DNA from 3 places in the Altererythrobacter epoxidivorans genome. Region 1 is predicted to be linked to each of the others. Evidence: predicted binding sites of a transcription regulator. Region 1 holds the regulator's gene; each other region holds the start of a gene.
The links. Region 1 encodes LexA, which represses DNA repair genes until DNA is damaged. Its sites were predicted from a motif close to GTTCCNCNCTTGTTCT; they were not measured.

Region 1 (7,791 bases):
GAATGCGTTGTTGAGATGGTCGTCCCCGCGGATCACGTGGGTCACGCCCATGTCCCTGTCATCCACGACTGCTGCCAGCATATAGGTAGGTGTGCCATCTGCGCGCAGGATGATGTAATCATCCAGTTCGGCATTACGGACCGTCACCTTACCCTGGACCTGGTCCTCGATGGTGGTTTCGCCTTCTTCCGGCGTTTTCAGACGGACTACGAACGGAGCGCCGAGCGGCGCTTCACTCGCATCCCGGTGTCGCCACCGGCCGTCGTAACGCATCGGCTCCTTCGCTGCTCGCTGGGCAGCGCGCATTTCCTCGAGTTCTTCTGGAGTGGCGAAGCACTTGTAGGCATAGCCCGCTTCCAGCAGCTTTTCAGCGACCTCGACATGGCGTGAACCGCGTTCGGACTGGAACACCGGCTCTTCGTCATATTCCAGCCCGAGCCACTGCAGACCGTCGAGAATGGCATCGATCGCTTCTTGCGTGGAGCGCTTGCGATCGGTGTCCTCGATGCGGAGCAGGGCCTTGCCACCGTGATGGCGGGAAAAGAGCCAGTTGAACAAGGCAGTCCGGGCTCCGCCGATATGGAGGAAGCCTGTGGGGGAAGGGGCAAAGCGAGTGATGACCGTGCCGGTCTTTTCTCCGCTTTCGCTTGCCATAAGTGCCTCAATCCTTTCAATAAACACATGGGGACACGTCACACGCCGATGGTGCCCACGGGGGACGGTCAGGGCAGCTTGGATGCTGCAGTGCAGCGCAATTGGCTTAGTGCAGCTCAATTGTCCAGTGCCGTGTCCTTGCTGGAGCGGAATTTGGACCGTTCCGGGTTCGATCGTGCGCCATGGCTGGTCGTCGCTTTCTCCGCTGGCATCGCGAGCTGGTTCCTGATGCCCGGTCCGCTTCAATGGGCCTTATCTATCATCATTTGCGTTCTGGTGGCCGTGTCCGCCGCGGCGGTGTGGCGCGACGACGGATCGAGATCGCATCTGCGAATGGCTGTCATCGCCTTGTCGGTGATGTTCGCACTCGGTGTCGCGACAATCTGGACGCGCTCCGAGATGGTTGGTGCGACACCTGTCGACAGGCCGATGGTCACGACCTTGTCGGGTTATGTGATCGACCGGGAAAATCAGCCAGCGCAAAAGCGCGCGCGGTTGACGCTGGCAATCAGGGAGGCGGATCGCGGCGCGGCGTTGAAGGTTCGCGTCAATGTCGACGAGGATGATTTATACCCTTCGGTGAGTGAGGGTTCGATCATCAAGCTTCGTGCTCGCCTGATGCCACCAGCGCCACCCATGTTTCCCGGCGGCTATAATTTTGCAAGGCGGGCGTGGTTCGACGGTTTGGCCGCCACGGGTAGCGCGATCGGGCAAGTGGAAGTCATCGACGGCGACCCAGCGCAATCCGGTCTCGCCAATGTCCAACGGCGGCTTGCCAGCCATGTTCGGAGCCAACTGGACGGTTCCGCGGGAGCTATTGCTGCAGCATTCGCCAGCGGAGATAGGGGGGCGATCTCCCCTGCCGACGATGAGGCTATGCGCGACGCCGGGCTGACGCACCTATTGTCGATCAGCGGCCTTCACGTGAGCGCGTTGATTGCCGGTGCATATTTTCTCGCCATCAGGCTCCTCGCGCTCTTTCCGGCAATCGCCCTGCGCGCCCGGCTTCCGATCGTTGCGGCCGCAGTCGCAGCAGGCGCCGGGATTGGATACACCCTGCTGACCGGAGCCGAAGTGCCGACTGTCAGGAGCTGCGTCGCCGCCTTGCTAGTATTGGGAGCGCTGGTGCTGGGTCGTGAGCCGCTGTCGCTGAGACTGGTCGCGGTAGCTGCCTTCACGGTTTTGCTGTTGTGGCCGGAGGCGATCGCCGGGCCGAGTTTCCAGATGAGCTTCGCCGCCGTCATAACAATAATCGCACTGCATGGTTCGCGGCCCGTGCGGGAGTTTCTCTCGCCGAGGGATGAAAATTGGCTTGCAAGGTTCGGTCGGCGAACACTCATGCTGTTAGTAACCGGCTTCGTTATCGAGATCGCGCTGATGCCGATTGTCCTGTTCCATTTTCACAGGGCGGGCGTTTACGGCGCGCTTGCCAACGTGATCGCTATCCCGCTCGTAACCTTTGTTTCCATGCCATTGATCGCGTTCGCACTGGCATTGGACGTGGTTGGGCTTGGCGCTCCCGCGTGGTGGATCGTGGAGCAGAGCCTCGACCTTCTCCTGAAGATCGCTCACACTACAGCAGCACAGCCGGGCGCGGTTAAACTGATGCCGCAAATGACATACGCGACGTTCGGTTTCTTCATCGCAGGCGGGCTTTGGCTTGCCTTGTGGAGTGGCAGGTTCCGGCTGCTCTCTGCTGTTCCGATTGCCATCGGATGCATCATGCTGGCGCGCACGCCTGTCCCTGACCTGCTCATATCAAGCGATGGTCGACACGTCGCCATCACAATGCCGGACAATAGATTGCTGAGCCTTCGCGATACGAGATCGGATTACGCAAGGGACAACATGATCGAACTGGCGGGAACCCGCAGTGAGCCCGTCCCGGTCGAAACTTGGCCAAGCGCCGATTGTTCTCCCGAATTCTGTGTCCTTGATATCGAACGCGACGGACGGAAGTGGTCGTTGCTGATGGCGCGAAACAGGGTCAGGGTAGAGGAGCGGTCACTCGCTGCCGCTTGCGAACGTTCCGACATTGTCGTGGCAGATCGCTGGCTACCGGCGTCTTGCAGGCCGCTCTGGCTGAAAGCGGACGCTGCCTATCTGAGGGAAAATGGCGGGTTATCGATCGACGTTGAGGGGCGAGAGATCACCACAGTGGCATCAGCGCAGGGGCAGCATGGTTGGTGGCAAGCCGCCGAGAAGTAGCGGCTCGCCAATCAACCGGATTTTCAGTGATAGCGGCGGAGCAATCCGGCTAGCTTGCCCTGAACAACCACTTCATGAGCATCGTAAATCTGCGGATCGTACATTCCGTTTGCCGGATCGAGCCGAACCTTGCCGTTCTCACGGCGCAAATACTTGAGTGTCGCTTCCTCGTTCCGCACCAGGGCGACAACGATTTCCCCGTCACGGACGGAATCGGTCCGGCGCACGAGGGCGAAATCACCATCGAAAATGCCCGCTTCGATCATCGAGTCGCCAGAGACTTCGAGCGCATAGTGCTCGCCAGGGCCGAGCAGGGCGGCAGGCACCGGCATCGATGACTGGCCTTCGATCGCCTCGATCGGGGCACCGGCTGCAATCCGGCCATGAAGCGGAACATCGATGATATCGTTGGCCGGTTCGGGCGTACGAGCCGCAGCTGCACGCGACATTGTGACAGGATCATTGGCTGCAACCGGACGCTTGACCGCAGGGGTCGCATCTTCGGGCTGCTTGATGACTTCAAGTGCGCGGGCGCGATTGGGAAGCCGGCGAATAAAGCCGCGTTCCTCGAGCGCGCTGATCAGGCGATGGACACCCGACTTGCTCTTGAGATCGAGCGCCTCCTTCATTTCTTCGAAGGATGGCGAAATTCCCGTATCTTCAAGCCGTTGCTGGATGAAGCGGATCAATTCGTGCTGCTTTGCCGTCAGCATGGCGAAAACCTCCTCTGGTCGCCCGTTCTCGTGCACCGATAAGGTGAACGAATAAGGAACAATTAGGCAACAGTTTTCACCAAGTCAAGCTGCGAGGCTGTTAGAGCAAGATGCACTCCACCCGTGAACCAGTCGCAAGCGCCGTGCTTTCAGCCGGACGATCAATAAGGCAGTTCGACGCAGCAAGCGTTGCAAGCGCGGATGAATCTTGCGAGTCCGAGGTGACAACCGTTGTCCCGTCCCAATATCCGCGCAGGAATTCCCGTCGCGATCCGGTCGGCGCCAGATCGCAACCCAATTTCGCTACGGCTCTGAATGGCATCGGAGCGGCCGCGCCCATCGCGGCTCTCGCATATGGCATGACGAAAAGGAGGCAGGTGACGAAGCTGGAAACAGGATTGCCGGGAAGCCCGAAGATCACGGTCTTCTCTCTCCGCGCCACCATCAACGGCTTGCCAGGCTTGATGGCCACTTTCCAGAAGTCGATGTGAGCGCCCCAGTTTTCGAGGGCAGGACGCATCAAATCGTGATCGCCGACAGATGCGCCGCCAGAAGTTACGAGCATGTCGAGGCCGTCGGCTGTCGCGAGGGCTTCTGCCAGGGCATCCGGATCGTCGCCGACAGGGCCGATCCTGACGATTTCGCAGCCCAGCTCTGCGAGCATCGCGGAGATCATCGCGCCATTCGATGCAGGTATCTGATCGGGTCCGCAATCTTCGGGATTTGCGGACAGCTCGTCACCGCTGTCGAGTACGCCGACCCGCAGGGGCTGCATTACCGGCAGCTTCGCATGGCCCGAGCCGATGGCGAGTGCGAGCTGTGCAGGTCCGATCCGCACGCCCGCCTTCAGCACGAGGTCGCCTTTGGCAAAGTCGAAGCCGCGGCGGCGAACGTGCTTGCCCCTATCCGGATGGTCATGCGTGCATTTGACCAGACCTCCTTCGACCTCTGCATTCTCCTGGATGAGAACTCGGTCCGCGCCTTCGGGCATGCTGGCGCCAGTAGAGATCCGCACGCATTCACCGGCACCGACCGGTTCTGCGAACGGGTGACCTGCGCGGCTCTCGCCAACCAGTTGCCACGGTCCGTCGCCGTTTAAAGCGTATCCATCCATTGCGGAGAGGTCTGCCGGGGGTTGGGTGCGGTTCGCCCTGAGGTCTTCGGCGAGGTAGCGTCCGATACATCGATCGACCGGCAGTGTGATAACAGGGCGCGGATCGACGAGATCCAATACACGGCTCTGTGCGTCTTCGAGGGATAGCAAGGCAGCCATCAGTCGGCGATTTCTGCCCGCCAGTGACCCGATTTGCCGCCGGTCTTCTCCAGGAGACGAACCCCTTCGATGACCATGCCTTTTTCAAGCGCCTTCGCCATATCGTAAATGGTGAGCAAGGCTGTGGATGCGGCGACCATTGCCTCCATTTCCACCCCGGTTTTCCCGGTGAGTGCGGCGGTTGCGGTTACGCGGATCGCGCAATCCTCGAAATCGAATTGCACTTCGACAGATTCGAGCCCGAGTGGATGGCAAAGCGGGATCAGGTCGGCCGTCTTCTTCGCTGCCATGATCCCGGCAATCCGCGCGGTGCCGAGAACGTCGCCTTTGGGAGCATCGCCAGCCCTGATCGCCGCAAGCGTTTCCGGCTTCATCGTGATGCGACCGCCTGCAACAGCCTTGCGCACCGTTTCCGCCTTTGCACCGACATCGACCATGCGCGCTTCGCCGCTTTCACCGAGATGGGTCAGATCGCTCATCCGCTTGCTCATTCTTCCGCTGCAAATCCTACTGGATGGAACACATGGAACACAGTCCATGTAGAGGAAAACTGGGGCGTCGGCGCAAGGCTGTCCTGGCGCATTTCAACCGGATGTCCCGAAGACTACATGCGCCGTGCCTGCCAGAAAATGCGGCAGTAGGATAGCGTCAGCCGAGCAGTAGCTTGCGAGTTGCAGCCTCGACATCAGCTTCGCGCATCAGGCTTTCCCCGACAAGGAAGGTTCGCACGCCTGCGCTGGCCAGCCGCAGGCAATCCCGGTGCGAGTTGATCCCGCTTTCGCCCACCAGCAAGGTCCCTTCAGGCGCAAGTCCCGCCAGCCGTTCGGTCGTCGCAAGGTCTGTCCTGAACGTCTTGAGGTCTCGGTTGTTGACCCCGATCAGGCGTGATTTCAGGCGCGATGCCCGTTCCATTTCGGCCTCGTCATGCACCTCGACGAGCACGTCCATCCCGCGTTCCAGCGCAGCAGCCTCGATTTCCTGCATTGCGCTGTCTTCCAGCGCAGCGACGATGATGAGGATCGCGTCTGCACCGATGCTGCGGGCTTCTGCGACTTGCCATGGTTCGACCATGAAATCCTTGCGCAGAACGGGGAGTGCGCATGCATTCCGCGCCGCGACGAGGTAATCTTCGTGACCCTGGAAATAGGGGGCATCGGTCAGGACGGAGAGACACGCCGCACCGCCTGCCTCGTAAGCCTCTGCGTGAGCCGGTGGGTCGAAGTCTGCGCGGATCAAGCCTTTCGAAGGCGATGCCTTCTTGATCTCCGCAATCAGGCCGAAACCGTCCGCACTGGCCGCTCGCAATGCTGCTTCGAAGCCGCGTGGAGCCGACTGTCCGGCTGCCTCGTGATCGAGCGCGGTGATCGACCTTTCGGCCCGCCGCTGCGCGACCTCGATGCGCTTGTTCTCGCAAATCTCGTCGAGCTTGTTCATCGGGCCATCTCGATCCAGTTGGCCAGCAGGCCCTTTGCCGCACCGCTATCGATCGCCTCGCCAGCCATAGCGGCAAGGTCGCCCAGCGTTTCCGTCTTGCCTGCAACGCGCAAGGTTGCCGCCGCATTGAACAGGACGGCATCGCGATATGGGCCGGGCGTCCCTTCGAGCAGGGCCTTGAGCGCGGCAGCATTGTGGACCGCGTCGCCGCCCCTGATCGCCTCGATCGGTGCGTGCGGCAGGCCCGCCATTTCCGCGTCCATGCGCCGCATGTCGAAATCATTGCCTTCGACAACTGCGACCTCGTTACCGCCGGCGAGGCTCAGCTCGTCCAGCCCCTCGTCACCCGATACGATCATCGTGTGGTCGGTGCCGAGTTTGGCCATAGCCTCTGCATAGATAGGCACGTACGCAGGGCGGGCGATACCGATCAGCTGCCGCTTCACCCGCGCGGGATTGGAAAGCGGCCCCATCAGGTTGAAGATGGTACGGCGCCCGATCCGGAGGCGGATAGGCTGGATGCGGCCCATCGCCGGGTGGTGGTTCTTCGCAAAGAGGAAGCAGATGCCGAGTTCCGCCAGCGTCTTTTCCGCCGTGCGACCAGCTGCTTCCATGTCGAGGCCGAGCGCCTCTAGCGTGTCGGCTGCACCCGACTTGGAAGAGGCAGCCCGGTTGCCATGCTTCGCCACCGGGATCCCGCAGGCTGCAACGACGAGGCTGACGGCGGTGGATACGTTCAGCGTATGATGGCCGTCGCCGCCGGTCCCGCAGCAGTCGATTGCATTTGCGGGTGCGTCGACCGGGATCAATCTTGCCCTGAGGGCACGTGCAGCCCCTGCGATCTCATCGGCGGTTTCACTCCGCTCCGTCATCGCGAGCAGGAAGCGGGCGATTTCCTCTTCACTCGCTTCGCCGTCGAGGATCCAGCCGAAGACTTCTTCAGCCTCGGCCTCGCTCATATGCGGTACTGCGAGAGGGAGCGTCTTCATTGCGGCACCCTCTCGTTCATCCCGCACATGTCGAGGAAGTTTGCGAGCAGGGCATGGCCGTGTTCGGTGGCGATGCTTTCCGGATGGAATTGCACGCCGTGGATCGGCAGTTCGCGGTGGCGGAACCCCATTGTGAAGCCATCGTCGGAGGTCGCATTGACGATCAGCTCTTCCGGCTGATCTTGCACCACGAGGCTGTGATAGCGGGTCGCGGTGAAGGGGGAGGGAATGCCTGCAAAAACGCCGCTGTCGTCATGCGTAATCGGGGAGGTCTTGCCATGCATCAGCCCGCCGCGGTCGACCCTGCCGCCGAAATGCTGGCCGATCGATTGATGGCCAAGGCACACGCCGAGGAGCGGCTTGCCCGCATCGGCGCATGCTGCCACGAGATCGAGGCTGATGCCCGCCTCCGTGGGAGTGCATGGGCCGGGCGAAATGAGGAAGCCGGCAGCATTGGTAGCGAGTGCCTCGGTCGCGGTAAGGGCATCGTTGCGCTCGACGCGGACCTCTGCACCCAGTT
Region 2 (7,791 bases), 1.2 Mb from region 1:
GACGAGGTCATGGCTGACGTAGTTGCCAAGCGTCGGGCGCACCCAGGCAAGGCCATATTCGAGCGCGGCCTTTTCTGCTGCTTCTTCCATGGCTTTGTGCGCGAGGTCTTCGAGCAGCGCGACATCGATCCAGCTCTCGCTGGCATCGTCGTCGAACAGTTCGCGTTCGATCCGCCCACCTGCGGCGAGGTAGGCATCGCGTCCGACGAGAACCGCTCGCGGATCGGAACCGCGCACCGTGGCATCAAGCACCATGCGGCGGATCGTATCAGGCGTGATCTGATACCAGGCATCCTGCAACTCGGCATAGACATGCGCCTGCCACTCCACGTCGGAGATCGCGCCGTAGGCCTTGGCCATGTCGAGCGTGATCGTGCCTTCGGCGAGTGCTTCGAAGACGCAGGGTGCGAGACTTGCCAAACGCAGGCGTCCTTCGACGAAGCGGACGGTGAGGCCGAAGCGGCGCGCCACGTCTTCGGGGGTAGCCCCCGCCTCGATGATGGAAGCAAAGGCCTGCGCCTCGTCGGCCGGGTTCATCGCCAGACGCTGGAAGTTTTCGGCAAGGCTGGCTTCGCGCACTTCGCTTTCTTCGCCTTCGATGACGAGGCAGGTGACCTCGTGGTTCTCGGGCAAGGCGCCATCTTCGGCCAGCGCCTGCAGTGCAGCGAGCCGGCGACCGCCGGCCTCGACCTCGAACTTGCCGCGCTTTCCTTTGCGCACGACGAGGTTCTGCAGCAGGCCGCGCGCGGCGATGTCTGCCCGCAGTTGAAGGTCGGCCAGCACGTCGCTCGACTTGCGAACGTTGCGCGGGCTCGGGACGAGCTTCTTCAAGGGAATCGACTGGATCATGGGTGTTCTCCTGATGGAATGAAGGCGCAGGTGAGGATCACGAGGCCCACAAGCCCAAAGGGCTCCCTCCACTCTCATTCTGAGACTGGGGTCTGCCCGAGGGATCAGGCGGCAAGCGCGGGGAGAACCGACGAGGCATTCGACACCGGGACGAACAGGCGCGTGCGGTAGCGGATGATCTCGGTGAAGCAGCCTTTGCCCTTGTACCAGTCGAGCCGATCGGGCGAGAACCCGGTCAGTTCAAGCCGCTGTTCGCCGCCGACCAGCGATCGCTTGACGGTCAAGGCATCGTGGCTTGCGAGGCCCAGCGGCTTGCCGCTGGCGATGACGAGGTTGCCGATCTGCTCAGGCGCCGGTCCGGTAAATCCGGAAAGACCAAAGGTCTCGGCGATTGCGGCGAGATCGATATCGAGCACTTCACGCCCAATGATCGACTGGCCGTCCTCGGCAAAGAGCCGGGTGACCCGAACATGATCGCCGGGCAGGCGCTTCCAGACCGGGAGCAATAGGCCGGTAGCAAGATGGACGCGCTCGGTCACCGGTGACTTGGCCGCTTCCTCTTCCTCGGCACGCCAGGCCCTCGTGAATGCGGTGACGCCAATTTCTTCCCAATGGCTTTCAGCGAGTGCCTCAAGCGTGCAGTTTGCAGACTTGAGCGGGCGCAGCAGGCGCCGACGTTCGATCACGGCGCCGTCGTCGGCGATGAGCCGTCGGGCCGGAACCGACAGTGCGACCTTGCCCGAGCGCGCATTTCGCATCGGGATCGCGCGCGGGCCGCCGATCTCGTGCATGCGTACGAGGCGCTGCAAGCGTAGAGGCCGAAGGTGCCTCGTTACTTCGAGCGAGACGAGGCGGGTCTCGGCTCCGGTCACGGGGTCGGTGCGGAGAAGTTCGTCGGCAAGGACCGTGAAGCGATCGACCCTGACGGTTTCCAGTCCCTGGTCGAGCGTTCCGGCTTCGCGTGCGGCTTCGATCCGCGCCTCTACCAACCCGAGATATTCGTCGAAGATTCCGTTCTGGAGCGCGATCGGCAGGGCGAGGATGCGGTTGAGCCAGCGCTGGATCGTGGGGAGATTGTCGGTCAGCCCGCCATCGGGGTTTTCGAGCCGGAGGCCGGTGCGCTCGACAAAGTTACTGAAGCTCGTGGCCTCGAGCTTGCCGTCATAGAGCAGCTGGAACCAGCGGCTGAGCGCGTCGCGCGCGTAATCGCTTTCGAGATTGTCGGCCGGGTCGAACAGGTTCTGCCCGCCGGTCTGGCGCTGGCCGCGCGTCAGCGCGCCTAATGCCTCGAGCCTTCGCGCAATGGTCGAGATGAAGCGGCGTTCGCCCTTCACGTCGGTGGTTACCGGCCGGAAGAGCGGGGCCGAGGCCTGGTTGGTGCGGTTGGTACGTCCAAGACCCTGGATAGCGTTGTCGGCGCGCCAGCCCGGCTCGAGCAGGAAATGAACCCGGCGCTGCTGGTTTCGGCAGCCAAGGTCGGCATGGTAGGAACGTCCCGTGCCACCTGCATCCGAGAAGACCAGGATGCGCTTGGTCCCTTCCATAAAGCTTTGCGCTTCGGCAACATTGGCACTGGGGCTTCGCCGTTCGAGGCGCTGCTGGCCATCGCGGCCCGATACCAGCCTTCGGGTCCGGCCCGTGACCTCGGCCACAGCCTCGGTTCCGAAATGCTCGATAACCGCATCGAGTGCTGTTGCGATGGGCGGCAGCGCGCAAAGCTGTTCGATCAGCGCATCGCGCGCGGCCACGGCGCGCGGACAGAAGACGGGATTGCCCTCCTCGTCGCTCATTGCCTCGGAGCGGAGATTGCCGTCGTCGTCGGCGAAGACCTGCATCAGGCGCACCGGGAAGCTCTTCGAAAGGTAGTCGATGACATATTCACGCGGGGACAGATCGATATCGAGCGCTTCGCGTTCTTCGTCGGACAGGTCGGCAAGGCGCCGGTCGAGCATGGCCTCGGCGGTCGAGACCAGCTGCACGACAACCGAATGCTCTTCGCCAAGCGCCGCTTCCATCGCGGGGATCAGGCTCGGCAGTTTCATCGAAAGCAGGAGCTGGGCAAAGAAGCGCTGCTTGGTGCCTTCGAAGATCGACAACGCTGCCGCCTTAGCGTTGCGATTGAGCGTATCGCCGCTGTCCTCGTCGACCACGCGGGTTGCTTCGAGCGCCGCTTCGAGATTGCGGTGAATGATTGCCCAGGCCTCGGCATAGGCATCGTAGATCCGTACCTGCGCTTCGGTCAGGCTGTGTTCGAGGATTTCGTACTCGACCCCGGCGAAGGACAGCGCACGGGCAAGGTAGAGGCCCTGGGCCTTGAGGTCGCGGGCGACGAGCTCCATCGCCGCGACGCCGCCAGCGCGGATCTCGGTCATGAACGCCTCGTGGGTCGGAAAAGCGGTCTCGGGTCCCCACAGGCCGAGCCGGGAGGTGTAACCGAGGTTGGCGATATCCGAAGCGCCAGTGGCAGACGCGTAGAGCACGCGGGCGCGCGGGAGATGGTTCTGCAGCCTGAGGCCCGCCATCCCTTGTTCGGAGCCCTTGACCTTGCCGCGGATTGAAGAGCCCCCGAGCGCATTGGCCATGGCGTGGGCTTCGTCGAAAGCGATCACGCCATCGAAATCCTCGCCCGCCCAGGCAAGGATCTGGTCGAGCCGCGTATCCTCGGCGCGGCCCGAGCGCAGCGTCGGATAGGTGACGAAGAGAATGCCTTCGGACATCGTTGCAGGGTGGCCAAGTTTCCAGCGGGAGAGCGGCTGGATGTCGAGCGGCAGCCCACCAAGTGCTTCCCAGTCGCGGCGTGCATCTTCGAGCAGCGCCTCGTTCTTGGTGATCCAGATATGGCGACGCTCGCCGGCGAGCCAGCGGTCCATGATGACCGCGGCGATCTGTCGTCCCTTTCCAGCTCCTGTCCCGTCGCCGAGGAAGAAGCCTTGGCGGTAGGCGTGGCCGTCGTTGGCAAGCTCAAGCGAGGTGCCTTCCTGGCTGACCTTGAATTGACCCGGGAGGTCGTGTGCGAATGCCTGGGCAGCGTAGACCAGTGTCTCGCATTGCGCTTCGGACAAGAGGCCATTGGCCTGCCAATTTGCGGGGAGACGCGGGCAAACATCGGGCTGCGGTGCCGCGACCGAACCCATGGCGACCGATTCCACGAGCGGGGTGGGATGGACCGGCGCATCTTCGAAGGCGATGCGGCTGGGCCGGTAAGGCAGGTAGATGCCTGCCTGTTCGGGCACAGGCGCGGTGTCGGCGAGGACCGAATAGGCAAGGTCGATCGCATTCGCCGTGGCTGCTGGTGTCGCGGCGAACGGCGCCACCGGCCGAACCAGCGCGCTTTGGGTCGAAGTCTTGCAAACGAGGCGCACTGGCTTGCCGAGCGGCAGGCGATGGATGTTGGCGGAGGTCTGTACGCGTGGCGGAAGCGCAGTGATAAGCTCGTGGAGCGAGATGAGGTCGGCAGTATCTTCGGTGATCGCAGGCGAGGACGCAGTCGGCGTCTTATCGAACACAACCAGACGAACGGCGATCCCCGTCCCTGTCCGACGAAACATCTGCTGCAAGCGGACATTGAGCAGGAGCGATGCTTCGTCCTGTTCCTTGGCGAAGGTTGAAGCGTCGAAGCCTTCGGGCATGATCGCGACTATCCTCGCCCCAGCGGCTGACGCCCGGATTGCACTGCGCAGGTGGCGCTGCGCCGTCTCACCATCCTTGCCGCGTTCCTGGCTGCGGGCGAATGGCGGGTTCATCAGCACGGCCGACGGAACAGGGCCGCGAAGCAGGTCGGCGATCAGTTCCCCGTCATGCGCGGTGATCGGGGCCGCAGCGAAGATGTGGCCTAGGCTGTCTCGTCTTGCCGGATCGATCTCGTTGAGGAGCAGCGAGGCCTTCCGGACGCTGCCCCATAGGGCAAGCGCACCATTGCCGGCGGACGGTTCGAGCAGCGTGTCGTGCGCAGAGATAGCTGCGGCCCCTGCCATCAGCCAGGCCAGCATTGGCGGGGTCGAGAACTGCTGGAGCTCGACCTGTGCCTCGCTGCGAACATGCCGGGGCGGTAAGGCTGCTTTGAGCCAGTCGAACCGCGCTTCGGCTTCGTGCACGTTCGTCGCCAGATCGATCCGTGAGGACTCTCGCAGCCAGAGCAGTGCGCCGATCTCGACCGCGTTGTTGTAGTCATCGATGGTCCAGGCGCTTCCCCAGTCCATGACGCCGGTTTCCTCGGCGAACAGGCCGGCGATATCGGCGCGGGAAAGGTGACGTCCCGAAGCGAGAAGCGCGGCAATCCTGGCGCCGACGGCGTAAGCCAATGGCACTGACGACTGTTGCTCGCCGGCGGGAAACAGGTCTGATTGAAACATGGCGATTCGTCCTCCTGATGAGGGCATCGGGACACGCCCTCTGCCGGATCAGGAATTCGAGAAGCTCTCTCTCCTCTACCGCGCCGCTTTGCGGCGCAGCCATGCTGTAAGTTCATCGTTCCAGTCGGTGTCGCGTGAGTGTGGTTTGCGAACGTGGATCGTCCGCCCATCGCGGGCATAAGCGGCCAGGCCACGCGACGCGGCCAGCTCGCCGCCAGCATCGTGATCGACGAAGAGGTGAAGCTCGGTCACGCTCTCAGGCACGCTGACGAGACCGAAGCGCTCATTACCCAGGGTAGCCCAGACGGGGATGCCGGTGAGGGCATAGGCCGACATCGCGCTCTCGATACCCTCGGCGAGGCCGAGCTTTCCGGAGGCCGGAGCGAAGAGGCGGACAGCAGCTTGCCCGGGCGTGCCGAGTGCGCGCTTAGGTTTGTCGAAAGCGGCCTTGCCTGAGGCCTTGGTAGACAGGAACGTGCGGTGGATGGCGATCGGGCCATCGTCGAGGCTGACTGCCGCGATCATGGCGGGCAGAAAGCGGGCCCGTCCTTTCGGGCCAAGCGGCGTTCGTGGATGGAAGCGGAGCGCCGGAGATGCGGCGAGGATGCCGCGGCTTTCAAGATATGCCTTTGCCGGACTGGCACGCAGTGGCTGTGCATCGCGCCAGATCCTTAACGCTACCGCCGAGGGTTTGCGGGTGCTGGTCGATTCGGGTTCGTTGGGGGTCGCAGAAGCTGAAAAGAGCGCCGGTGCCTCGAAACCTTCACGCGCCAAAGCAGCCAGCACGCTCTGCTGATCGCATCCCGCGAAACAGTGGAAGAGGATGGCCTGTCGACCGAGCGACACACCGAGTGACGGCGTGCGGTCATCATGCGCGGGGCAACAGGCCATGCCCTTAGTGCCGGACCATTTGCCCCCTCGCGATTCACAAATGCGACGGGCGGTCTCGGCAAGCGACCGGTTGGGATGAGCTTGGACAGACAGGGACATGCGAGCTCCTCAGCAAGCAAAGTGGCCCCCTCATCAGCGTTCCTCTCCTCTCCCGAAGGCAGGCATTCGCTGCTTTCCTACAGGCATATGTTCTACTTATGTTCTATCTCGATTCGAATCAATGGAGCACCACTCGAGATGACCCGCCTCAATCGTCGGACCGCGATAGCGGTCGCCTGTCTGGGAATGATCGCGACCTCCTCCCAGCAAGTCCGCGCCCAGGATTTCACCTTGTTCGAGCACGCGATCGTTCCACCGGAGACGGACCAGCAGCCGGCAAGGGAATATCTTCCTGCAATCTACCAAGCCGGGCCAGCAATCGTATCCTACCGGGAGGGCCTGTATATGGCGGCGATAGCCGAGGCTGAACGCCGTTACGGGCTTCCGACCAACCTGCTTCGTGCTCTTATCTGGGCTGAGTCCCGCTTCAATCCGATGGCTGTTAGTCCAGCCGGTGCTGCCGGGCTGGCTCAGCTTATGCCGGCCACGGCGAGAGAACTGGGCGTCCGGAACCGTCATGACCCTCTTGCATCGATCGACGGTGGCGCCAGGTACCTTCGCGAGATGTTAGACCGGTTCGACGCAGTCCACCTGGCCTTGGCTGCTTACAATGCTGGCCCGGGTGCCGTCTCCCGATCACGCGGCATTCCCAAGAATGGTGAAACGCCGCAATATGTCCGGTCTGTGTTGGGACGTTGGCAAGCAATTGGTACGTAAAATTGACGAAACTACCTGATTTCCGGCTATTGTCTGAAATCATGTGCCGGAATGAAGACGGACAACGCCAGTGAGTGAGACCCCCGGTGAGCCGTTCGACTTTCGCAAGGCGTTGAAGGTACAGAAGCGCCGGAAGCTCAGAAAGGAGATCGCGTTGGGTTTGGGAGCATTCGCGATCGTATTTGCTGGAGGGATGCTGGCACTCAACTGGCCAGTCCATGACGCCAGCCTTGCTAACGATGATCAGCAGCCTCAAACTCTATTCCAGCAAGCGAGCTCCCCGCAATTCGACGTCTGCGGATCGATCCGGCGCACATGCGTCGTGGATGGAGATACTTTCTGGCTTAATGGCGTGAAGATCCGGATTGCCGACATCGACACTCCCGAGATCAGCGAGCCTCGCTGCGACTATGAGTACCAACTCGGCATGCGTGCGACGTACCGCCTTGTCGAATTGCTCAATGACGGGCCCTTTGAACTGACGACTATCGGGAGCAGAGATGAGGATCAGTACGGTCGCAAATTGCGGGTTGTAACGCGCGGCGGCCGCTCGCTTGGCGATCAGCTGGTCAGCGAAGGGCTGGCGCGGACATGGACCGGGAGACGTGAGCCATGGTGCTGAACCGCGATCAGGAATTGTGGGCCGTCGCACTCTGGGTCGAAAAGAACCATGGCGAAGAGGGAACCGCTTATATCGCGCAGCAAATCCAGCGGCTATCCAACGAAGGGGACGAGGCAGGCATAGCAACGTGGAAGACTGTTGCTGAACGCTTCGATCAACTTAGCTGCCAAAGCTCTACGAACTGAGGCTCGGCACGATGCGGAATTGGCTTCGGATCTGGGGCATCAGAATTGAGTTCGCCGTGCTGGCGTCAGTGTCCCT
Region 3 (7,791 bases), 220 kb from region 1:
TGCGGCGTCATGCCGTCAGGATAAATCTCCTCCGGATATTCATAACGCAGCTCGGCAAGGCTGAAATTGCAGGCATCGGCAACCTCGCGGGCAGCGGCAATCGCATGCGGCCAGCGGGCGAAGAGATATTGCATTTCTTCGGGCGACTTGAGGTACCGCTCGCCGTTGGGATTCAGCAGATGCCCGGCTGCCGCAACGGTAGTCTTGTGCCGGATCGCCGTCATCACGTCATGGAGCGGCCGGCGCTGGGGCGCGTGATACTGGACATCGTTGGTCGCCAGCAAGGCCAGGCCATTGGCCCGGGCCAGGGCATCGAGCCGGGCGATCCGCGCCTGGTCATTGCCGCGATAAAGGTAACTGGCGGCGACATGGCGTAGCGAAGGCAATCCTGCAGCGAGATGCGGCAGGAATTCTGAGAAATCGCCGGTGACTTCGTCCGCAAGGTCGCTTCCATCCAGGGCAACGACATTGCCGGCCCAGGCAGGCACGGTGATGCGCGTTTCCAGGTTTTCCGGAGGGACGAGGATCAGCTGCACATCCTCGCTGTGTTCGGCCAGCATGGGCAAGGAGATGTGGCATTCGCCCTTTTCCTGCCATTCGCCATCGAGGGTCTGCATCCGCCCGGTGGAGATCAACCGGCATAAATGCCCATAGGCCGCCCGGTTCTTGGGATAGGCGAGAAAGGCCAGCCCCTCGACCGTTTCGATGCGGCAGCCGATCACGGGCCTGAGCTTGAGAGTGCTCGCTTCCGTATGCACGCGCACCACACCGGCCATGGAATTGGCATCGGCAATACCGATGGCGTCGTAGCCGAGCGTGCGCGCCGTCATCACCAGGTCGACGGCATCGGACGCCCCTCTCAGGAAGCTGAAACAGGAAGCAAGGCCGAGTTCGACGAAGGGTGCCCGATCAGGCGCGTCGATCAGGTCCGGATCGATGTCCAGCGTGCGTTTGTCGGGGGTGAGCGGCGCCTCGGGCATGTCATGCCTCTAGCTGCGCGAGCCGGGCCTTTACCGCCGCAAGATCGGCCGCGAACAACCGCTCCTGCTCTTGGCGTGCATCCCCCTCCAGCCTCAGCAAGTAGGACGGGTGCGCCGTGACCCACAATTCGCTGCCATCCTCGAGCTGGATCGGCGCGCCACGAGCCTTGGAAATGCTCACTGTCTTGCCCAGCAACCCGCGCGCAGCCGATGCGCCCATTGCCAGCACCAGCCGGGGTTGCACGATCTGGCGCTCTGCCTCCAGCCACCAGCGACAGGTGTCGATTTCCTTTGCGCCGGGGTTCTGGTGCAGCCGGAGCTTGCCGCGCATCGAAAATTTGAAATGCTTGACCGCATTGGTGACATAGGCACGGCGGCGGTCGATCCCGGCCATGCCCAGATGCACGTCGAGCAATTGTCCTGCCGGACCGACGAATGGCCGCCCCTGCAAGTCCTCCTGGTCGCCCGGCTGTTCGCCGACGATCATGAAACGCGCATCGTGTGGCCCCTCGCCCATCACCGCATGGTTGTTAAGCGAGCCGATGGGACAATTACGGCAGCGATGGATCGCCTCGTCGATGGCTTCCAGCGTTTCGGGACGATCCTCGAACTCCAGCGAACCGCTCGCCACCATGGTGCTTTCCCGCTTTTGCGCATTTGCGATCAGGTCGGGGATCAGCGCCGCCTCGGGCATGTTCTTCCAGTATTTGCGCGGCATTTCCTTCAGCATCGCGCCGACCTTCAACCGTGCCGGATTGAAGATCGAGGCGTAATAGGTGCGCCACAACTCTTCCGTGGGATCGCCGGAAGGTGCGTCGGATCGCTGCGCCGACGGCCCCTCGCGCATCACCTCGCCATCCCAGTGCAGGCAGCCTCGCGGCGTCAGGATCGACCAGCGCATGTTGGCGAAACGGCGCATGAAGAAACCGGCATTGGCGCGCACGATGTGATGATCGGGCTCGAACCAGGCGACGTAATGGTCGTTTTCGCCTCCGCGCGTGCCCTCCTCGCCCGGTTCGCCTTCCACCAGGCGAAAGCGGACGAAGGCATGCATCTTGTGACTGTCGCGGCGCACCGCCTTCGCCAGTTCCTCCGCACGGCGCACCTCGGGATCAGCGCTGTCTTCCATCAGCCGGTGCTGGGACTGCAGCCGCCACAGCAGGGAATAGAGCAAGGCGAAACGCTGCGGATCGGAATGAAGCGCCGCATTCCTTGCAATGCTCACGAAGCGCTTGCTCGCCCGCACCGGACGGTTGGCGTTTTCCGGCACCGGCAGTCGCTTTTCACCGCGCGCAGGCCCTTCATGCGCGAACAGGTCCGACGTCCCGCCGGGCTCGACCCATGACACGCGATCGGGCGGGACATCGCACTGGACCAGGCCGCGCGCACGCTCGCGCCAGAAATCGAAATCGTCGCTCGTCGGCAGGTGAACGACGTAGTGAGATCCGAGCGCGACGTTCCGGACGAAAGAATTGAGCGAGGTCATGCCGCGAACAGTTCCAGCTGCTCTGCCTTGGGTGCGAGCATGCTCCTCAAATCGGCGCGGTCGGTAAGGAAGGTCGGGCGCCAGTCGCAAGTCACGATGAAGGGCCGAACCTTGGCGATCGACTGCGTCAGCTTGGCCACGTCGTCGAGCCTGAGGGTCCGGTGCCGACGCGCGATCAGGATACGCTTTACCGCCGTCGTGCCGAGCCCCGGCACCCGCAACAATTGCTCCTTTGCCGCACGGTTGACGTCGACCGGGAAGGTTTCGCGAAATTTCAGCGCCCAGGCCAGCTTGGGATCGATGTCGAGCGGCAGATTGCCGTCCGCCCCCGCCGCCTGCACGATTTCACCTGGCTTGAACCCGTAGAAACGCATCAGCCAGTCGGACTGGTAGAGCCGGTGCTCGCGGATCAGCGGCGGCCGCTTCAACGGCAGCACCGCGCTCGCATCGGGGATCGGGGAGAAGGCGCTGTAATAGACCCGCCGCAAGCCGAAGCTCTTGTAGAGGCCGCTCGCCTTGCCGACGATGTCGGAATCGGTGGCGGCATCGGCCCCCACGATCATCTGTGTCGACTGGCCCGCCGGGGCAAAGCGCGGGGCATGCTTGAACCGCTTTCTGGCATCCTTGAGCTCCACTATGTCACTCTTGACCCTGCCCATCGCGCCTTCGATCTGGCGCGCATTCTTGTCGGGTGCGAGACGGGTCAGCCCGCTGTCGGTCGGCAGTTCGACATTGATCGAGACACGGTCGGCATAGAGCCCCGCCTGGTGGACCAGTTCGGGGTCGGCTTCAGGGATCGTCTTGAGATGGATGTATCCGCGAAAATCGTGTTCTTCCCGCAGGATACGCGCAGTTTCCACCAGCTGCTCCATCGTATGGTTGGAGCTTTTCACGATGCCCGAGGAAAGGAACAATCCTTCGATGTAATTGCGCTTGTAGAAGGCGATGGTGAGGTCCGCGACCTCTTGCGGGGTGAAGCGTGCACGCTCCACATTCGAGCTCTTGCGGTTGACGCAATAGTGGCAGTCGAAGACGCAGTGATTGGTCAGCAGGATCTTGAGTAGCGAGATGCATCGGCCGTCGGGAGCATAGGCATGGCAGATGCCCATCCCTTCGGTCGAGCCGATCCCCTTGCCGCCCAGCGAGTTCTTTTTCGCCGTCCCGGACGATGCGCAAGAAGCGTCGTATTTGGCCGCGTCAGCCAGTATCTGAAGTTTTTCGAGGGTCGTTCGGGTTGCCATTTGTTCCTTATATGTTCTTACAGACATCCCGCCAATATCAAATGATGCACAGGCGGCTGTGCATGGCGGATTCTGTAAGAGGTATAAGTCGGAACTGTCCCGGAGGGCCGGGAACTCGTCAGCTGTTGCGAGCGAGAAGTTCTTTCTGGAGGTGATCCAGCACAGCCTCGTGCATGCGCCCCTCGAACGCCACACCAGCAAAGTTGTCTTCTACCCATACGATCTTGCCAAGCGGGGCGCGGACCCCGTTGATCTTGAGGCTGATCGTTTCGCCTTCAGTGGCGAAGCCCAGTTTGCCGCGGATCTTGCACCCGCCCTGCGACACGTCGATCAGGTCGAAGCAGACGCTGCGCGAACGCATCCGCCCTTCGACCAGTATGCCAAGGTTTCGCCTGTCGGAATCGCGTATGACTTCTGCGCCGTTCATAATGTTCATTTGGCATCAAAACTTGAAAGAGTGCTTGATCCAAATGCCTTCGATTAGCTTAATGTAAGACCTGTTAACCAAAGAAACCGTGCATGAACCAGGCAGGCATACCGCCCCGGCCATCGCCGATAATTCCATTGCGATAGAGCCAGTAACGCCGCCCTTCGCGATCCTCGATGCGATAGTAATCCCTTAATCTGGCAGAGGATTTTTCCCGCCACCACTCGGGCGCGAGCCGTTCCGGGCCTTCGACCCGCACCACTTCGTGGACAGCCCCCCGCCACTGGAAAGAACGCGGATAACCATCGGGCGTGGCGTAAAGCACCGCAATCGGCTCTGCCCGATCGAGCAATTTGAGCGGCCGAAAGTTAAAGGCCAATTCACCTTGACTGGCAGGCTCCGGTTCGAGCGGCGGCTGCCATCGTTGAGATCTTTCGGGCAAGTGGCTGGCATGGGGAACGGGTCGGCAAACCGCATTCTGCCCGAGCCTGACAGTCAGCCGGTCGATAAAGGCATTGAGCGAAGTGCCATGGTTTTCGGCCGATGCCTCGATCTCACCCTGTTCCAACGCCAGCGGTTCGGCCCAGCTTGCCCGCAGGCGCACGGTCTCGATGCCGAACCCGGCGTCTATATCGTCCAGCTTGACGGCAAACAGGCGCTTTATATGGGCAGGATCGCGTGTTGCGGCAGAAAGCTCGAGCGCACGGATGAGCACCTCGCCATCGACCCGCCAAAGTCCCAGTTCGAGCCTTCGCGCGCCCTTGCCCATACCTTCGAGTTCGCGCGCCATGTCGTGCGCCAGATCGTGCAATACCTGGTCGAGCAGGTCGCGGTGGCGAATAGGCTCCATCAGCCGCCGCTGGACCAGCGGCACCTGCTGCGGAACGACCGGCAACAGCGGTTCGGGCAGGCGGCCAAGGATCTGGTCAAGCCTCAGCAGCGGATTGGCAGTCGGCGACTTGCGATTGCGGAACCGCCGCTGCAAGGCATCGCGCCCGACCCCCGCCAGGTCACCGAGCTTCTTCAGCCCGAGGCGCCGCAACACCGTCAGCACATCGCCATCCAGCCTCAGCGCAGCGACAGGAAGGTCCGAAAGCTGCGCCGCCATGTCCTGCCCACCGGGCAAGATGCTGCCGCCATCCGCAGTCCGCCGCCCGTAATGGGCGAGAGCCCATGCCGCACCGGCAGTAGGCGCTATGGCGAGCCGCACATCGAGATCGCGTTCGGCAAAGGCCTTGCGGGCATCGGCCAGCAACCGGCGTTCCCCGCCGAAAAGATGCGCGACTGCAGTCACGTCGACGATCAGTCCGTCGGGTGGATCGAGTGCGCTCCATGGGCCCCACCGGCGCGACCACAGGGCCAGCTTTTCCAGGAAGGCGAGATCGCCAGCAGGATCGGACGGGGCAACCTTGATTTCGGGGCAAAGCGTCCGCGCATCGGCGAGCATCATTCCCGGGCGTGCGCCAGCTTCCGCACCGGCGCGGTTGGCAGCATCGACCCGCGGGCCATGCGCAGTTTCGGTAATCAGGGCATAGGGTTCGGCATCGGTGCCGCCCTTTTCCCCCTGCGCGTCAGACAGCCGCCAGCGATCGACCGCCAGCTGCGCGAACCAGATCGCCATGATGCGGCGATCCGGACGTTTCGGAGGCAGGTGATCCGGCAGCGACGAGGTTTCCGCCGTCATCGCGCAAGGTCCATGTACCTGGAGGATGGGTGCGAGCGCGAAACAGTTCGGCCCGCCATGAAGCTATACCCGGCGCATGCGCATTCCATCGCGCAGGCGGGGAAACCGCGGACCGCGCCTGCCAGCGCAGTCTGGCGGAAGACAGGTCGGGCCGTGCGTCGAGCCGCACCAACCACAGCGGGACGCCGTGCTTTTCCGCGGCAAGACTGAGCCTGCGAGAGGAAGTAAAATCGAGGGCACGCGGATTTCCGGCGATTTCGCCCAGTACGAAAGCCAGGTCCCGGCACCGCAAACCTTCTTCCAGCGCGAACAGGGCATCGGCCGGGCTCTTGACCTCGACATGGATCAGGCGATGGCGAAGATCCGCCGGCAAACCATGCAGGTAAGGACGCCCACCCCGCTTGATCGCATCGCGATCCTGCACCCACAACACCATGCGGCGATCATCGGTTTCGCTCAGGGGATTGGTAGCAGCCGCGGCAAGGGTATCGCGGGCAAGAGCCAGCGCCAGCGCCGCGCCGCATCCCTCGTCACCGCTCGCGAACACCTCGCTATGCGAAGCCCCCGCCAATCCCGGGCGCCAGCGCGCAGCCTGCCGACTGCCAAAGGCAATCGCAGGACCAATCCCACGGGGTGAAACAATAGAAGGCATAGCGGAATGACGCATATGTTCTTCTTATGTTCCATTATGGATCGATTCGCAATCACCGGCTGCAATTGATCCCCCGCCCCGCTCAGCTTGGCGCTCACTCAGGAACAAGCGGCGCTCCATCCCGTTGAAAGAACAACAAAGGAGACACCCCCATGAACTATACCAACGGAAATGCAGACGAACTGAAGACCAAATTCTGGAAGGCACTGGACGATTCTTCGTACCTCTTCCTACAGCGCGACGACGATCCAAAAACCGCAGTCCCGATGACTGCCCAGCTGGACAAGGACGCGAACAGCTCGATCTGGTTCTTCACCCAGAAGAACAGCGACTTTGCCAAGCTCGGCAACGTGACCGCGACCTATGAAGGCAAGGATCACAAGATGTTCGCACGCTTCGGCGGCACGCTATCCGTCGAAACCGACCAGGGCCGTTTCGAACAGTTCTGGAACAACTTCGTGAAGGCCTGGTACGATCAGGGCAAGGACGATCCCGACCTGCTGTTCCTGCGCATGGATCTTGGCGAAGCCGAAATCTGGAGCGGCGATGTTGGTCTCATGACCGTCGCCAAGATGGCACTGGGCAAGACAGTGCATGATGAAGTCCAGGACAAGCACGTCGAAACGACGCTGTAAGAGCTTCGACGACTCGAAAAGAAAGGCCGCCCCGAGAGGCGGCCTTTTTTGTACCTTCAGCCGAGAAGTCCGGGGAACAACCCAAACAGCAGCACCAGGAATACCGCTATCGGCGCGGCCCAGCATACCAGCAAGCGCCAGAGCGCGAACATCCCGCCGGAAAGGCCGGTTTCGGCCTCCACCAGGTTGCGGTCTGCGCGCCAGCCGACGAACACAGCCACCAGCAATGCTGACAGCGGCAGCATGATCTTGCCCGTGAAACCATCGATGCTGTCGAGGATGTCGGCGTTCTCAAAGATACCCCAGAACGAAAGCGGGCGGACGTCCGACCACACATTGTAACCAAGTGCACAAGCGACGCCGATCAGGAAGGCCGAGCCGCCAACGACCATTGCCGCGGTACGGCGTTCAAGGCCGAAACGATCGATGACCCAGGCCGTCGGCCCCTCGAGCAACGAGATCGAGCTCGTAAGCGCTGCGAAGAAGATCAGCACGAAGAAAATCATGCCGATCAGCGCGCCTGCGGGCATCGAATTGAATGCGACCGGCAATGTCTGGAAAATCAGGGCAGGACCCGCTGCCGGATCGAGACCGACGGCAAAGACGATCGGGAAGATCATCAGGCCGGCCAGGATGGCAACAAGCGTATCGGCAAAGGCGATCGTACCGGCTGTCGGGGCGAGATT

Region 2: the regulator LexA is predicted to act here: its motif matches at 6,281-6,296, upstream of AMC99_RS00140 (DUF7146 domain-containing protein).
Region 3: the regulator LexA is predicted to act here: its motif matches at 3,710-3,725, upstream of AMC99_RS04930 (putative DNA modification/repair radical SAM protein).

What each region holds. Positions count from the first base shown of each region.
Region 1 covers NZ_CP012669.1:1,176,734-1,184,524, reverse strand. The annotation lists gene gltX (glutamate--tRNA ligase) at 1-654, opposite strand, end outside; gene AMC99_RS06000 (ComEC/Rec2 family competence protein) at 682-2,862, shown strand; gene lexA (transcriptional repressor LexA) at 2,886-3,575, opposite strand; gene AMC99_RS05990 (molybdopterin molybdotransferase MoeA) at 3,676-4,848, opposite strand; gene moaC (cyclic pyranopterin monophosphate synthase MoaC) at 4,848-5,327, opposite strand; gene trpC (indole-3-glycerol phosphate synthase TrpC) at 5,497-6,282, opposite strand; gene trpD (anthranilate phosphoribosyltransferase) at 6,279-7,271, opposite strand; gene AMC99_RS05970 (anthranilate synthase component II) at 7,268-7,791, opposite strand, start outside.
Region 2 covers NZ_CP012669.1:21,358-29,148, reverse strand. The annotation lists gene AMC99_RS00150 (ParB/RepB/Spo0J family partition protein) at 1-849, opposite strand, end outside; gene AMC99_RS00145 (strawberry notch family protein) at 954-5,201, opposite strand; gene AMC99_RS00140 (DUF7146 domain-containing protein) at 5,277-6,092, opposite strand; gene AMC99_RS00135 (lytic transglycosylase domain-containing protein) at 6,330-6,908, shown strand; gene AMC99_RS14185 (thermonuclease family protein) at 6,979-7,530, shown strand; gene AMC99_RS00125 (DUF6961 family protein) at 7,521-7,715, shown strand.
Region 3 covers NZ_CP012669.1:959,831-967,621, reverse strand. The annotation lists gene AMC99_RS04940 (error-prone DNA polymerase) at 1-980, opposite strand, end outside; gene AMC99_RS04935 (UdgX family uracil-DNA binding protein) at 982-2,466, opposite strand; gene AMC99_RS04930 (putative DNA modification/repair radical SAM protein) at 2,463-3,707, opposite strand; gene AMC99_RS04925 (PilZ domain-containing protein) at 3,826-4,143, opposite strand; gene AMC99_RS04920 (Y-family DNA polymerase) at 4,208-5,755, opposite strand; gene AMC99_RS04915 (hypothetical protein) at 5,706-6,389, opposite strand; gene AMC99_RS04910 (pyridoxamine 5'-phosphate oxidase family protein) at 6,623-7,105, shown strand; gene AMC99_RS04905 (sodium-dependent transporter) at 7,162-7,791, opposite strand, start outside.